2 regions of the Peribacillus sp. N1 genome follow, and region 1 is predicted to be linked to the other one. Evidence: riboswitches for the same ligand, from Rfam matches in the RefSeq annotation. Region 1 holds a riboswitch; the other holds the start of a gene.

The links. A riboswitch is a leader RNA that binds a small molecule or an ion and turns the genes downstream of it on or off. The one in region 1 is predicted to bind thiamine pyrophosphate.
Region 2: another riboswitch for thiamine pyrophosphate. It lies ahead of tenA (thiaminase II); the one in region 1 lies ahead of thiC (phosphomethylpyrimidine synthase ThiC).

Annotation. Positions count from the first base shown of each region.
Region 1 is NZ_BAAHZO010000008.1:97,401-105,735, forward strand. It holds partial or broken gene ACYP5M_RS23895 (DUF3231 family protein) at 1-321, shown strand, start outside; gene thiC (phosphomethylpyrimidine synthase ThiC) at 558-2,336, opposite strand; TPP riboswitch at 2,472-2,586, opposite strand; gene ACYP5M_RS23905 (HAD family hydrolase) at 2,703-3,491, opposite strand; gene ACYP5M_RS23910 (histidine phosphatase family protein) at 3,627-4,160, opposite strand; gene ACYP5M_RS23915 (hypothetical protein) at 4,387-4,839, opposite strand; gene ACYP5M_RS23920 (zinc-dependent alcohol dehydrogenase) at 5,179-6,318, opposite strand; gene ACYP5M_RS23925 (glycerophosphodiester phosphodiesterase) at 6,473-7,393, opposite strand; gene ACYP5M_RS23930 (ATP-binding protein) at 7,848-8,335, shown strand, end outside.
Region 2 is NZ_BAAHZO010000001.1:521,590-529,924, reverse strand. It holds gene ACYP5M_RS02475 (thiazole synthase) at 1-40, opposite strand, end outside; gene thiS (sulfur carrier protein ThiS) at 43-246, opposite strand; gene thiO (glycine oxidase ThiO) at 261-1,385, opposite strand; gene ACYP5M_RS02460 (DUF561 domain-containing protein) at 1,387-1,998, opposite strand; gene ACYP5M_RS02455 (energy-coupling factor transporter transmembrane component T family protein) at 2,039-2,815, opposite strand; gene ACYP5M_RS02450 (ABC transporter ATP-binding protein) at 2,816-4,279, opposite strand; gene ACYP5M_RS02445 (ECF transporter S component) at 4,292-4,876, opposite strand; gene tenA (thiaminase II) at 4,891-5,574, opposite strand; TPP riboswitch at 5,710-5,839, opposite strand; gene ACYP5M_RS02435 (MFS transporter) at 6,225-6,584, opposite strand; gene ACYP5M_RS02430 (protein kinase domain-containing protein) at 7,004-7,732, shown strand; gene ACYP5M_RS02425 (hypothetical protein) at 7,729-7,896, opposite strand; gene ACYP5M_RS02420 (HU family DNA-binding protein) at 8,190-8,335, opposite strand, start outside.

The sequences.
Region 1 (8,335 bases):
CCTGAAAGGCCAAAAGCTAATTTGGAGGATATTCCAGTCGGGGCACGTTTTCAAGATCCTGAAATCTCTGCTTCAGTAGCAATCGATATTAATGCAGGATTAGTTGCTTGCAGCCAAATCATGGGTCAATGCATCAGAGAAGATATTGCACAGATGTTCGCACAATTCCATACGAATAAAGCTGCATTGGGTGCTGAATTCCTAAGATTGAATAAGGAAAAAGGCTGGCTGTCCCTCCACTTCATATTAATAAAACAAGTATGTAAATATAATGAAATATCCCCTAATCATGTTGACATCGTGATTGGATGCCCAACATGATTAAGGGGTTAATTCCGATAATGAAAGGACGATTAAGGAATCATTACCATTGCAGACTTTCGATTAAGTGGCACTTTGTGCATTGTTGACTATAATCAGTTTTTACAAATTCATGATTACACTTCTCGCGAAAAATGTTCAGCTCCCTTTTCAGCTGTTCCAATTGAGTTTCCAACTGTTTCATTTCAACTTTTATTTGGATTACCCGATTCATCGAATTCTCCCTCTCATCGGAATCATAAATAGATTTCCCCGTCCGTTTTCCTAAATTCATTCGCTTTTTCTTTAAGACCTTCATCGATTACCGACTCAAAGCCCAGACCCTTTTCCTTCGCCAAATCACGGATGTCTTGAGAAATCCTCATACTGCAGAATTTGGGTCCGCACATTGAACAGAAATGGGCTGTCTTGGCACCTTCAGCCGGTAGTGTTTCATCGTGATATTCAACTGCCCTTTCAGGATCGAGGGAAAGATTGAATTGATCTCTCCAACGAAATTCGAATCTAGCCTTCGAAAGGGCATCATCCCGTTTTCGTGCCTGGGGATGGCCTTTAGCAAGATCAGCTGCGTGGGCTGCAATTTTATAAGTAATGACCCCTACACGAACATCCTCTTTATTCGGAAGCCCCAAATGCTCTTTCGGTGTCACATAACAAAGCATGGCCGTTCCAAACCATCCAATCATGGCAGCACCAATCGCAGAAGTGATATGATCGTATCCAGGAGCTATATCCGTTGTCAATGGTCCCAGGGTATAGAATGGTGCTTCTTGACAGACTTCCAGCTGCTTATCCATATTTTCTTTAATCAAATGCATCGGTACGTGACCGGGTCCCTCCACCATGACTTGAACATCGTGCTTCCAAGCAATCTTCGTCAGTTCCCCAAGTGTTTCCAATTCAGCGAATTGAGCCTCATCGTTTGCATCTGCAATGGAGCCAGGACGGAGGCCGTCACCTAATGAGAAAGAGACATCATACGCCTTCATGATTTCACAAATCTCTTCAAAGTGAGTATAGAGAAAACTTTCTTGGTGGTGGGCCAAGCACCATTGTGCCATGATGGAGCCCCCCCGGGAAACGATTCCCGTAACTCGCTTTGCTGTCATGGGAATGTATCGCAAAAGCACTCCGGCGTGTATCGTGAAGTAATCCACACCTTGCTCAGCCTGCTCGATTAATGTATCCCGGAAAACTTCCCAATTTAAATCTTCCGCGACTCCATTCACTTTTTCCAATGCTTGATATATCGGAACCGTCCCAACTGGCACAGGAGAATTCCTGATAATCCATTCCCGGGTCGTGTGAATATTCTTACCGGTGGAAAGATCCATTATGTTGTCTGCACCCCAACGTGTAGCCCAAGTCATTTTCTCCACTTCTGCTTCAATCGATGAACTAACAGCGGAATTTCCAATATTCGCATTTATTTTCACATGAAAATTACGTCCAATGATCATGGGCTCACTTTCAGGATGGTTAATATTTGCCGGAATGATCGCCCTCCCGCTAGCTACCTCATCTCTTACAAAATCAGGGGCTACATTTTCCCTGATCGAGATGAATTCCATCTCAGGAGTTATGATACCTTTTCGGGCATAATGGAGCTGGGTTACGTTTTGCCCTTTTGCTGCACGCAATGGTTTTCTTTTCAATCCCGGAAAAATTTCTGCTTTCGTTTGTGACTCTTTTTTATACCCGTTATCTTCGGGCTTTATTTCACGCCCTTCATACTCTTCAACATCTTCCCTTTCCAGAACCCAGCTGCGTCTAATCGGGGCAAGACCTTTATGAATATCAATGGGATATTCTGAATCCGTATAAAAGCCGCTTGTGTCATATACTCGTAAAGGCGGATTCTCCTCTTCGCCGAATGAACCTGTAGTCGGACTTAGCTTAATTTCACGCATGGGCACCCTAATATCGGGTCTAGATCCCTCAACATACACTTTTTTACTCCCGGCAAAACTGGACATAATTGAAACGTTCATGTCATTTACTGAATTACTCATCATGATTTCATTTCTCCTTTTTAAGTTCATTTAAAAAGGACAAAATCCAATCCATTTCGCACGAAAAAGCCAGATCTCATATTTAAGACCTGGCTAACGTTAGTATGGCTACAGAAATGACCAATTGAAATGTCATTGTTTAGTAGATTCTAACTTCCCCACGCTGGTATGAACCAGATCAGGTCCTGAGGGTTAAGAAGCTTAAGCGCTTCTCTCTCAGCCCAACTTTTATTGGACACCCCTAGTCTGAATAATTTAATTGATTACAGGGTAACTATATCTCACCCATTTCATTCTGTAAATAATTTGAAAGACCTAATATTTTCATTACAACTATCAAAAATTTATTATTTGAAGAAGAGCCGTTAATTAATTTCCCAGGCTCTCAAGGATAGGGTAAAGCTCCTCTAAATGCTTGATTTCATAGGTTGGAATCACTGCATTCCGTTCCTTATCATGGCGATTTATCCAAACCGACTTTATGCCTACCCGTGATGCTCCAAGGATATCCGTCATTAAATTATCGCCGACCATCAATACTTCATCCTTATCAAGCTCCATGATCCCCAAAGCATGCTCAAAAATGGAGGCATCCGGTTTACCTCTTCCAAATGCGCCTGAAATCACGATTTGGTCGAAATAAGGAACCAGTTCAGGCGTAATTTCAAGTTTGGTATTTTGCAGCTCAGGAGATCCGTTCGTAAGCAATAGCAACTTATACTTCCCTTTTAATTCATCCAGAACACGGAATGTTTCTTCATAGATAAATGGCTTTTTGCGTCTCTCCGCAGGGAAACGTTCTGCCAGTTCAAGTCCAAATTCCGGGTCATCGATCCCTAATGCCAATAACCCTCTCGTCCACGCTTCTTTCCGATAAGCCGGTGCAATCCCGGCCATCTTCCTGAATTCATCATGATCATCCTGAAAATTTCCCCATAGCCCCTCAAATGGGTTGATTCCGATCATTTGGGTGAATGCATATGTATCGTAAGAAGAATAAAGCTCACGCGCTTCCTTTCGCACAGCTTCTTCAAAATCGTCGACATTCAGATCATATTTCTCCTTGGCCACTTCACATGTGGCCACAAAAGCCTCTTTTACACTTTTCTGATCCCATAGTAATGTATCATCTAAATCAAAAAAAACTGCCTTCAGCAAAATGTCCACCCCTCTTTCCCTATTATTGAATTCGTAAAAATTACACTATTACAATAATAAACCACAACCAATAAAAAAAGAATAACTATTCGGAAAATGACTTACCTTTTCTAGTGGGAAACTCTTATCCACTTATCACCTTTCAAATACATACAGCTTTCCATTACTGGCAATCTTGAATTTGGGACCGGTGAACCCCCGTCGGATCAGCTCTTTCCTCATATATACCATGAGGGCGGCATGACTCACGATCAAAACATCCCTTTCCCCCTTTGCAAAGACTTCATCCAATACTTTATTGATCCTTCGCTCTGCGATCTTAATTTCCGCCCTTGTCTGCTTGTTTAACACCGAGCAGCAGCGAATCCAGATAGCCCAAAGGATGAATGGCAGCTTTACCCTTCCTTTAAGAGGCGGGGAAGGTATTTCCCGCAGCTCCTCCATCCGGTGAACCGGACCTGGATAGATATGTTCCGCTGTCTTGACAGCTCTCGACATATCACTGCAATAACACTCCTCCCATTCCTCCGCGCCAAATAAAGTCGTTCCATAAATAATATCCGCTGCATCATAGTCCTTAAACCATTGCTTCATATCATCCGCCGTCACAGATCTCCCAGTAGGAAATTCATGTGCCACCTTAAAATGCCGTACCAAACCAATTTTCATATCTTCTCCTTTTTATCTTTTAAAATATACGTTTCTTTTTCTTGTAAACAGCCCTTATCAATATATTACCCTAAGTAAAACTATAAAAAAAAGTATGTTAAAACCATTAAAACCTTACTAAACTCTCCTTAACACTGTGTATATATTTAAAAGTTTTTAAAGATCCAGCGTTTAATTATGATAGCATCGAAAAAAGAGAAAGCATCTCGCCTTCTCCATTTATCGTTTAATCTATGAATTGTAGTTCTGTTATCGTACATCTTTTCCTGAATTTATATTTTCCGCTCAAATCACTGAATTGATAATCATTGAGAGATTTCCCCAGTTGTTCCCTCAGCTTCTCTACAGTGATGGATTCCTCAACTGTCTCTTTCCAATTTTCTTTTCCGATCAACTCATCGAACGGAATGGTAGTCAGGACTTCATCATATATCTGGATGCTTTGATCGATGCCGAAGCTGCCATAGATACTGCCATTTTCATCAGCAAAGATATGATCCGATTCCAATTCCTCCACCAATACTTCCAGATATTCCTTTGACTTAACAGGCTTGATGGCAATCTCTGCTTCCGCCTTTACAGGTCCCAATCTCTTATCGACGATCTCTATCGTCAATTTAACATGAACGGGCGGATACCCAAACCCTTCACAAAGTTCTGTTGCCGAATTATATAACATCTGTACGTCCTCCTTTTGACACTATCATTATATAATAAAAATAGTACATTTCATTACCAAAAACCCTTATTCAAGTTCACTTGCATCTTATTTTTATAGCGACTCTTTTTCAATTCATACGCTCCTTCAACACTGAAGTGTCAATCGTCATATTTCGAGGATTTCCCTGATACGAAAGCCACGAATCCTAATTTTCTCAGTTCACGGGCATAATTATCATTCATATTTCACACCTCATTTATACGTTTATCGATAATACACCATTAATTTTGATCCATTTATGAACTCAACTAAAAATCCAATGCCGCTCAGGGCATTGGACTTTTTATAAGCTTCACATTATGGCTTTAGCACCACTTTAATACATTCATCCTCGTGATCGTTAAAGATTTGATAAGCCTCACTCGCTTTTTCTAGAGGGACTTTATGGGATATGATTTCCGTGGGGTCGAACTCTCCAGCCGTGATCTTATCAAAAAGCTTGGGCATGTAGTGAATGACCGGTGCTTGTCCCATTTTAAGATTAATGTTCCGCTCAAATAAATTGCCTAATGGGAACATATTATATTTGGATCCGTATACGCCAGTCAGTTGGATCGTGCCGAATTTACGTACGGCGTTAAGTGCAATCTCGATCGCACTTAACGTTCCACCCTGAAGTTTCAGCTTTTGTTCAATCGCTTCTATCGTTGATTTCTTGCCGTCCATTCCTACACAATCTATGACCACATCTGCCCCGCCAGAAGTGATTTCCTTAATGTAGCTGCCCATATCGTTATATTCATCGAAGTTATACGCCTCAACCTTATTCATTTGTTTAGCCTTATTGAGTCTATAAGGAAGATTGTCGATGGCAATGACCCTTTTTGCTCCTTTCATCCAAGCGAACTTCTGAGCCATCAACCCAATCGGCCCACAGCCCAATACCACTACCGTATCATCTTTCTTGACGCCAGCGTTCTCTACACTCCAATATGCGGTTGGCAGCACATCGGACATGAACAAAAGCGCTTCATCTTCAAGTTCACATGACTCTGGGATGACAAACGGCATGAAGTTTCCATATGGGACCCTTAAATATTCTGCCTGCCCGCCTGGATAGTTCCCATATCGTTCCGTAAAACCAAAGTACCCGCCTGTATCCACCGCTTCATTGGGGTTGGAATTATCACATTGACTCTCCATATCATGTTCACAATAATAACAGTGCCCACAAGAAATGTTGAAAGGCAGGACAACCCTGTCCCCTTTTTTCACCTTTGTTACTTCCGGACCCACTTCTTCGACGATGCCCATCGGTTCATGGCCAATGACATAATCTTTATGCGTCGGCAAAGCACCCTGATATATATGGAGGTCGGACCCGCAAATAGCCGTTGAAGTCACTCGGACGATGATATCATCCTTTTGCTGAAGTTTCGGATCTTCAACTTGTTTTACCTGTATATCTTTTGCTCCTTGAAAAGTTACAGCCTTCATATTCAACCTCCTAAAATATTCTTTATACATCTGATATACCCGTCAAAAAAGGCTACTAAGCCTATGAACATCTAATTTCCCAAGAATCTCTTCATCATGCTGCACCAAGATGACAAAAAAAGCCCCGGAAACCGGGACTCACCTATGAAACCATTTATTTAGGAACTTTATTATTGTGCTTATACTCACTTAGTACCTCGTTGAATACATCGGGATAATTCGTAAACAGCCCCGTTGCACCCCATTCAAGAGCCTTTTTCATATCCGCTCTTTCATTTACTGTATATGGATGGAATTGGAGGTCATGGTCGCGAACCATCTTCACATATTGTCCGTCCACCTTATTGAAGTTCGGCCCAACGCCAATTGCATATTCCTTAATGGACTCCAATTCTTCATCGGAAATGGTTGCTGGGTTTTTATAAGAAAAAAGTTGCACAAGCGGTAACTTTGGATTCATGTCATGAACCTTCATAAGGCTTTCTTTACTGAACGATTGAATTAATACATTCTTGGTTCGGCCTTTTGAATCCACCATTTTATATTCTTCCAGAACCTGCAGAAGTTCTTCTTCCATTCCCGGATATACTTCAGGAGACTTTGTTTCGATATAGTAATTGGCCTGCTTTCCGAACTTCTTAAAGACTTCTTCAAGAGTGGGAACCGTTAACCCTTCATATACCTCTTTTGCCAATTGCGGATATTTTTCATTGAACCATGTACCGGCATCCAGTTTCTTGATTTCTGTCAGCGTTAAATCCTTCACCAGACCAGTACCATTCGTTGTACGATCCACCTTTTCATCATGCATTGCTATCAATCTACCATCCTTGGTCATTTGAAGATCGATTTCTATGTAGTCGCCTTTCATTTGTTCTCCCATTTGATAAGCTGGAATGGTATGTTCAGGTGCATAACCAGAAGCTCCCCGATGTGCAATATTCACGATTTTCTTCTCATAAATAGATGAATTGGAATGATTTCCATTTGCAGCTAGGGTCCCGATGGAAGTAGCCTGCAATATAAAAGCCGCACTCATCATACAAAAACTGAATTTCTTTATATTCGTTTTCATTTTCCCTCTCTCCCTCCTACTATTACCATCATTTTAGAAGGGGAATGTGAACTTACAGCAAATATAATGTAAAGAAATAATATATTATCTAAAATGGTTAAAATAACCTATCAAATACAAGGCATTCATGTAGTTTGTTCTACCTAATTAACCGTTTCATTGACACTTTAAGCGTTCCAGACCCATATTAAATCAAACTTAAAGCCGATAAATTCCAGATATTAGATCAGATATTCCAATGTTGACATACCAAGAGGACCTGTACAGAATTGCCCCTTAACTCCTTGCCCTGACCTTCAGGTACTGAATTCCACCCGACCCATGCCTGGAGTGTGGTCTTTTCTAAAATATAGATACAAAGACTATCAATGACAAAATCTATCTTTTTCTGATTTACAAAAAACTAGTATCATATTACTATTAAACAAACAGAATATTAATCCTAAGGGGAATTATGTTAAAAAATTATCAATATTATCAAAACAAACACCGATTTATACTGAAAGCATTCATGGCAATGATATCCTTTTTACTATTAGTTGGGATTTCTGTATCACCTATAAGTTGGAAAGATAATCCCTACGAGATGACATTACAGGTCATTTTAATATCGGGGATGATAATTTCTCTGTTATTTTTCTTAAAAACAGAAGTCAATTTTTATAAGACCCTATTCATTTTCTTAATTACTGTTTATTTATATAGCAAATTTTGGATATTTCCAGATACAGCAATCATGCTTTCTTTATTTGCTATAGCACCCTTGTTTCCCATTTTTCTCTTTGATAAAATCGGGTTTTATGTTGTGGCCACTTTAAATATCATATTAGGTCCCGCTTCCATCATGATCATTTCAAAAACGGATCTTCAATACACTTATGAATATGTCGCTTTGGATAGTTTCGGCAACACGCTTAATTTCATCGCCATTCAAATCATATT
Region 2 (8,335 bases), on a different contig from region 1:
GTAATCTTGAAGAAAATTCATACGAACCAATCTTTAACATAATCATCCGCCTCCTACAAAATGTACAATCTCTACCTTGTCTCCATTTGACAAAAGTGTTTCACTTAAACTTTCTTTTGCTAATATTTCATCATTCAATTCAACAATCACTACTTTTTGATGTAAATTAAAGTGTTGCAAAAGCCCTGTAACTGTTGATTCATCGGCAGGAATCCGTATTTTTTCGCCGTTAATGACCAATTCCAATTCATCCACCTCCATTAAGAAAAAAGGGTCTGTATCGAACGATCCAATCGAAAAGCGGACCATTCGGGATTTGTCTTCCTTTCTAAAATATCCGCTATAAGTACACCTGTAATTGGAGAAAGCAGGATGCCATTCCTGTAGTGCCCCGTTGCAATGAAAAGTCCTTTGCATGCCGGATGTTCACCAAAGTACGGCAAGCCGTCCCCAGTTTGTGGGCGTATACCTGCCCAGGTCTTTTCCAATTCGGTTCCTTTAATCGCCGGAAGCAATTGCGTTGCTCTTTCTATTAAAGTAGAAATCCCGTCAAGACTTACCTTTTGATCGAAAGTGCCCGCCTTAACCGTTGCCCCGACAATGATTCTTCCGCCTACTTTGGGCACAAGATAGCAGCCATGCGAGAAGACCGTTTTTTCAAGCAATGGACGATCGGTCAGGACGGAAAAGCACTCTCCCTTTACAGGATAACTGTCTAGTTTCATCCCTGATTTTTCAAGGAGGAAAGCACTCCAAGCCCCACCTGCCACGATGACATTTTCACTTGAAAATGCGCCTATGTTCGTCACCACTCCAGTTACACATCCGTTTTCAGTAACTAAGTCGGAGACATGAACAAATTCCTTTATATCTACACCAAGGGCAGCGGCAGATTCAGTAAAAGCGAGCGACAGCCTAGTGGCTGAAACTTGTCCATCCTTAGGAATGAACATGGCTCCTTTAATCTCATCCGAAAGAAGAGGTTCCGTTTTCCTTATTTCGGCAGTCGATAGCCATTCAGCCTCAAGTCCCGCATCTTGCTGGGCTCTAATCATGTTCTTCAACTCGGCTACCTGATCATTCGTTAGCGCCACCTTGAACATGCCCTTGTTCACTAATTCGATGTCTATTCCACTTATGTCTTTTAATTCTTCCGCCAGTGCAGGAAACATCCCCCTGCTTCGGCTTGCCAATGTAAAAAGCGGGTTATCAGCATCTAACTCGGCTTGTGCCCCTAACATCCCGGCTGCAGCACTGGATGCTTTGCTGGCAAGTCTATCTTTTTCCAATAAAAGGACCTTTTTACCTCGTTTGGCTAATTGAAAAGCAATGGATCCACCTATTACTCCTCCCCCAACAATGATTGCATCATATATGGAATTCATCTTATGTCTCCTTTCCCAAAGACTTCGAATATTCTTTAACGGCTTCAATCGGATTTTCAGCTTCAAGAACCCCTGACATGACCGCAATTCCACGTGCCCCCGCATCCAGCACGATTTGGCAATTGAAAGGTGTTATTCCGCCTATCGCAATTATCGGAAGATTGACATTTCTTGAGATTGCATGAAGCTCCTCAACTCCCCTAGGAGGAAGGCCGATTTTTGAATCCGTTTCAAAAACATGTCCATATATCGCGTAATCGGCCCCTTTGCTGAATGCGGCATTCGCTTCATCCATGGAATGGATCGAACAGCCAACATTCATCCCTGGAAAAGCTCCTTTTACAACTCCCGCACCTAAACTATGAAAAGCCAATTGCACACCAAATACTTTGTGTACCCAAGCTACATCCACCCGATCATTAATGATGATCTTAGAAAGCGGGATCCTATTATCATGTAGCAGGGTCACTGCTCGATAAAGTTCCGATGCACTCATATGCTTTTCCCTTAGATAAAAGAAATCAACATGTTCCTGAATGTTTGAAGCGATTTCCACAAACTTTTCAATTGGCTGTTTCCCAGTAGAAATAATATGCAATTCATGTGCATTCATACTAAGGACTCCTAACAAGTAAAGTTACAATCTCATAAAATCAAATAGAAACTAACGGGAATTGAATCGACAGATAAAAGCCGGCCAACAACAGGATGATAAAATACAAAATGAAACCATGGTCCTTTTTTGAAAACCCAAACTCATAATAGAATGTTCGTTCTCGTGTGTCTGTAAATCGCTTTGCTTCCATCGCAACCGCGATTCGGTGAGCACGTCTTATGCTTCCGGATAACAACGGGATGGAATAGGCTTTCATTTTAAAATATAACGCTTTTATCCCTTTTCCCCTTTCGAAGCCGCGTACCTTCATCGCGTTTCGTATCGTTTGGAACTCCTCCATCATGATGGGAATCAGCCTTAATGCCGCCATGAAACTATAGGCATATTTCGGTTTAAGCTTAACTTGCTGCATTAACGAATAAAACAAGTTCACTGGTCTCGTAGTTAAGGAAAAAGTTAAGCCAAGGACCGCAAAGAACAAAGCTCGAAAGCCTACCAGTAATCCCCTCATGAAACTTTCTTCAGTAATCGATATAAGGCCCCACTCAAACCAAAGCGTCTCACCTTGCCCGAATAATATCATTGCAGAAGAGGTGGATATAAAAATGAAACAAAAGGGAATCGACAAAAGTAAGATGCGTTTTATCGAATGCCCGGTAAAAAACAAAAACAAAAGTAATACGCCAATGGTGATATTCATCATATAATTCAGGTCATGAATGAATAACGCCACGATGCATAACACAATCAGTACACCAAGTTTAAGGCTTGGATTAATTCTATGGAGCCATGTTTCTGCATTTGAATCATTCATCTACATGACACTCCTTTTAACTTTGGTCTCCACAAATCCTGATTGCACAATGTTTTCATCACTTATTACGTTTCCATCCTTAACCGTCCAGATCCTGGTTGCAAAGTTTTTTGAAATATGATCGTCATGAGTTACCATGATCACTGTTATTCCACGCCTTCGATATTCCTCAAACCATTCCAGTAATGCAAAGGTATTTTTCGAATCTTGGCCAAAGGTTGGCTCATCCAGGAGAATGATTTTTTTGTCTATTACGATTGAGGCGGCTACGCTTAAGCGACGCTTTTGACCCATTGATAATTGAAACGGGTGTTTATCCCGATGTTCCTCCAGGCGGAACACTTTAAGCAATGAGCGGACTCTCTCATCTATTTCTTGTTGCGGCCTTTTATCAATTCGCAATGAATAAGCAATCTCTTCATATACAGTATTTGCAACGAACTGAAACTCAGGATTTTGAAAGACAAACGTCATATGATCCGTTGGATTTTTCACCTTTTTAATCGGTGTTCCCAATAATTCATACTTACCATTCGTTTTTATGAACTGCATCAGTGCATGCAAAAGTGTACTCTTCCCCGCGCCATTCTCACCCCTGATTACAATCCATTCACCTGAATGGACCTTCAGCTCGTCAACCTTGATTTTTTCCTCTTTATTCCGAAAACCGCTAAAGCCTTGCACATTCATAAGAGGTGAATCATCTGTAAATGGGTGTTCCCGAATCGGTGCATAATTCTGTATATATTCACCCCAAACACCTGGGAACCAAATTCCATATTCCTTCATTTCATTTTTATATAGTGAAAGAATGGTGTCTCTTGGACCATCAGCTATGATTTGACCATCATCGTTAAAAAGCACGATTCGTTCGATGAATTCTAAAACATGGTCAATTTTATGCTCGACGATAATAACCGTTTTGTCTCGTCCGACTTCCTTCAGCAATTCCCAGATTTCTTTCGTTCCTTCCGGATCAAGCATGGCGGTTGGCTCATCTAAAAATATCACTTCTGGTTCAAGGGCCAATACTGAAGCGATTGCCAGACGCTGTTTCATCCCGCCTGATAATGTTTCAATACTTGTATGGCCCAGGTTCAATCCTACTTTACGGAAATGATTTTGAATCTTCTCTTTCATTTCTTCTTTAGGGACGGAAAGATTCTCAAGGACGAAGGCAATTTCCTCATCGGCAAATGGCATGCAAAACTGACTATCAGGATCTTGAAAAACATACCCCCACGAAGAAGGGCATTTCAATTTTTCCGCTTTCATCGGTACTTCGATGGAATTCGGAATCAATCCGCTTAACACTTGTAAAAGGGTCGACTTACCACAACCTGATGGCCCCAACAATAGCACTTTTTCTCCTTGATCAAACGTTAATGATAGGTCCTTGAATATCAAAGATTCATCACCGGGATATTTCATTCTTAACTTTTCAACAGAAACGATTGGTTCCATGGCCCTCAACCTCTACTTTTGATCCAGTTCTGCATAATCTTTATTTGAAACCGGACGCACAAGATTTGTTACTCCTGTTGCTTCCAGGACTTTAACTAGATAATAAGCGGTCACACCTGCAAAGAATATGGAACCCACAAACCTCGCTATCATGAATAACGATAGATTCCAGGTTGAAAGCGCACCTATTTCCCCGTATGCAAAATCCATAATAACTGATGCCAGGCAGGAAGCTATCGCAGCTAAAACGGCCACCGGCATATTGAATTTTTTATATTTGAAAGCCATGAACACCAGTTCCGCGAACAAACCTTGTACCACCCCATATAACAGTACGGTCAGCCCCCATGGTGAACCAAGGAAGAACTCCCCGGAAGCTGCAGCTATCTCCGCCAAAAGTGCCACACCCGGTTTCCGTAAAATTAAGAAGGCGACGGGGCCAGCTATAAACCACATTCCATAAATAAGTTGATCCAGATGTAATCCTAACGGTTTAACGGAATAATAAATCGAACCCCAAAGGATATAAACGATTCCAAATGCTACCGCAATCACGATCGTGACCAATATGTCCGTTAATTTCAAACCTTTTTTCATTGTTTCATTCCCCTTTATACTTCTAGTGTTTCCTTATGCACAGGCCATGTCTCTAAACGATAAGCCATTTCCCAAAATGAGTATTCATATTGGCTGCTGAGGATAAAATGCTCTTTCATTCTTTCCTTATCTTCGTCTGTCACTTTTTCAGCAATCTCATCAAGCCTCGCAATTTGTTCTTCCACCAAAGTGCGGAACCACTCCCCTCCGTAAGCCGCTATCCATTCTTGATAAATCGGCTCCTCCGGCATGCACCCTTGCAGCTTTTCACCTATTTCATAATAAAGCCAGTAACACGGCAAGATAGCTGCAATAACATCTCCTAAATGTCCCGAATAAGCCGCACGATACATATGGGAAGTATAAGCATAAGCGGTCGGGGCTGGTTTGAAATTATCCCGTTCTTCTTTTGTGATCCCTAATCTCTCAGAAAAATTCTCATGAAGCTTCAACTCCGCTTCATATGTTCCTTGTGCATGGCCGGCAAGCCTGCTTGTTGTATGTAAATCAGTAGCTTTAACTGCTCCTAAAGCTTGAACCCTAGCAAAATGAGATAAATAATAGGAATCTTGCATAACATAGAAACGGAAACACTCCAATGGCAATGTGCCATCTCCTATTCCTGAAACAAACGGGTGATTAAAGCTAGCTTCCCAAATGTGATCCACTTCCTGACGAATTTCCTCTGAAAACTTCATGACCATTACCTCCAAATTATATTTTTTGAATGAATATTACGGAAAAAAACTTTTATCACCCCTTTTTTTGCAAACAAAAAACCACTTTCTTAAACGTAAAGAAAGTGGTTGTACTTGAAATAATACAGAAACGTATTGTTCCAGACCCCACTTCCCTACGCTGGTATAAACCAGATCAGGTTCTAAGGGTCTTAAAGTCATACTTTAATCTCAGCTTCTGCGGTAAAAATCAACTTTCACCTTTAAAGCACCCCTAGTGGTACAAATTGTATATTAAATTTCATTTGCCTTTATATTAACACGATAAATCCAATTGTCAAACGTATTAGAAAAAGTTTTCAACTTAATGATTTAGGGTTACTAACCTTTCAATCTTGCATATACACCATTTACCCGGCAGTTTAACGGCACTTTAATCAATGGGTTTCATTACGTAATTTCCTCGTGAATTCTACTCTTTTACTCGTGAATTTGGCCGGTTTACTCGTAAATTCAGCTGCTTTACTCGTGAAATTGATTTTTCTTGGGATTTCTGCTGCTTTACTCGTGAGTTTAGCTACTTTACTCGTGAATTCGTTTATTCTCTAAAAAACAATATTATACATTCGATGTTGCTTTTCGTTTTAATATTTTGCTCGATCTGTAGTTTATCATAGCTGCCATACTTCTCTTTCACATAACGCCCAGGCAGCCATTATGCTCGGAACAGTGAAGGCCATGAATGCATTTTGTGGTGAATAGTTTGCAGCCAGCAGTAATCCTATTAATGTCGGGGCAACAATCGCGCCAATTCTACCAAAAGCCAAGGCCCAACCTATCCCGGTGGACCTTATCTCCCGGGGATAATACTCGGATATATACGTATTAGCCAAATTCATCGTGCCGACTGTACAGGCACCTCCAAAAGCGATCAGAATATATAAGGCTGCTGCATTTGAGGTCAAACCTAATATGACAAAACAAACAGTACCCATTGCACAGAGGGATAAAAGTACTCTTCTATGGCCTATTTTCCCAACGAAGTACCCTCCAATTAACGATCCGCCAATTTGTCCTATTCCCGATATAAGATTGAAAGATAAACTGGATTAAAGGCCGTATCCGGACTGCCCATGACGGCCCCCCTCCCTATTCAACTATTAAAATTACTTGTTAACCGCATTGACGGCTACTTGCATCGGTTTGTTAAGCACTTCATCGACCATGCTAAAGTTCTTGTTTTTCTTATATTTATTATAAAATGACTTTCATTACCGCATTATCAAAAATCAGTGTTAAACTAACCATGTTCATTCATATTTCCAGCTTAATTAATAACGGACTTTTTTGTTCTTGACTTGAATAGATGAAAGTGGTGAGGAAAGTTTCAATTTTGCGTACATTTAGAAAGTTCTACCAATTTTTCGTGGATATACCTTTAAAAAAAGGAGTGGTTTTGAATTACCGTTACGAGGTAAAAGCTGTAATCGGAACAGGAAGCTACGGTATTATTTATCTTTGCAATGATTTGAAAAAAAAAGAAAATATAGTGATCAAGCAACTCCGGAAAAGTAAACGCCGCAGCAAAAAAGAGCTGAAGCAGTTTGAAAATGAAATTTCCATTTTACGAATGTTAAACCACAAAAACATCCCCAAATTTCACGATAAATTTTCACATGAGGGAAATGTTTATTTTGTGATGGATTTCATAGAAGGAGATAATTTGGAAGACCATATTTTCATGAATCATATAACATTCAATGAGAAAGAGTCTCTATTTTTTCTGGATGAGCTGGTCGGTTTAGTATCTTATCTACATGACCATGACATTTCCCATCAAGATTTACGTATACCAAATATTTTACTAAAGAACAATCAGCCCATTTTGATAGACTTTGGTTTGTCTAAAAAGATCAATTCGGCCGATTTTACTAAAGAATCCATGTTGCAGCTGAAAAGGCAGGATTTTTACGACTTGGGGGAAATACTTCTATATGTACTTTATACGACGTACGCCTCCAAAAGTAAAAAGACTCTTCCTTGGACAGAAGAGCTTTCGTTAGAAAAAGAAACCGTGCATTTACTGAACAGGTTATTAAGCATCCAAGAACCTTATTCAGATATTAAAGAAATCTCAATGGACCTGCAGGCTGCATTGAAGTCAAAGAAACTGAATTAGCTGCTACTGCCGCGCCCTTTTCTCTTGTAGCGGTCACTTCCACTCATGGGATACCTTTTGTAGCCTCGGCTGCTGCTGCTGCTGCCTCGGCGATAATGACCATGTCTTCGCTCACTGCTGCCTTGGGAAAGCTGTTTGATTTTTTTCATTATTTTCTTCAGCATATCTTTCACCTCTTTTATTTTGGTTTTAAAACTTGTTATTACTTAGCCTAACATAGTCACAGTATAAACCTTACTAATAAGTACTATAATTTTTTTTCATTTATGTTACATTCCATTACTGCTTCATGAAGTGGGCTTCTTTCATTGTTGATCATGAGAACTCCCTAAATTCCTCCGTTAGATAATGGCACAAATAAATAAAAATGACTGTCTTTTACTGTTCTTCGAAGCGCATGACAGTAAACAAAAAAACCTGGCGAATATCGCATCGCCAGGTTTTTTTGTTTACTTTTTTATTTTACAGCTTCTTTTAATTCCTTACCTGCTTTAAAAGCGGGAACTTTACTAGCTGCAATTTGTATTTCTTCGCCAGTTTGCGGGTTTCTTCCTGTACGGGCAGCACGGTCACGCACTTCAAATGTACCAAAACCAACTAATT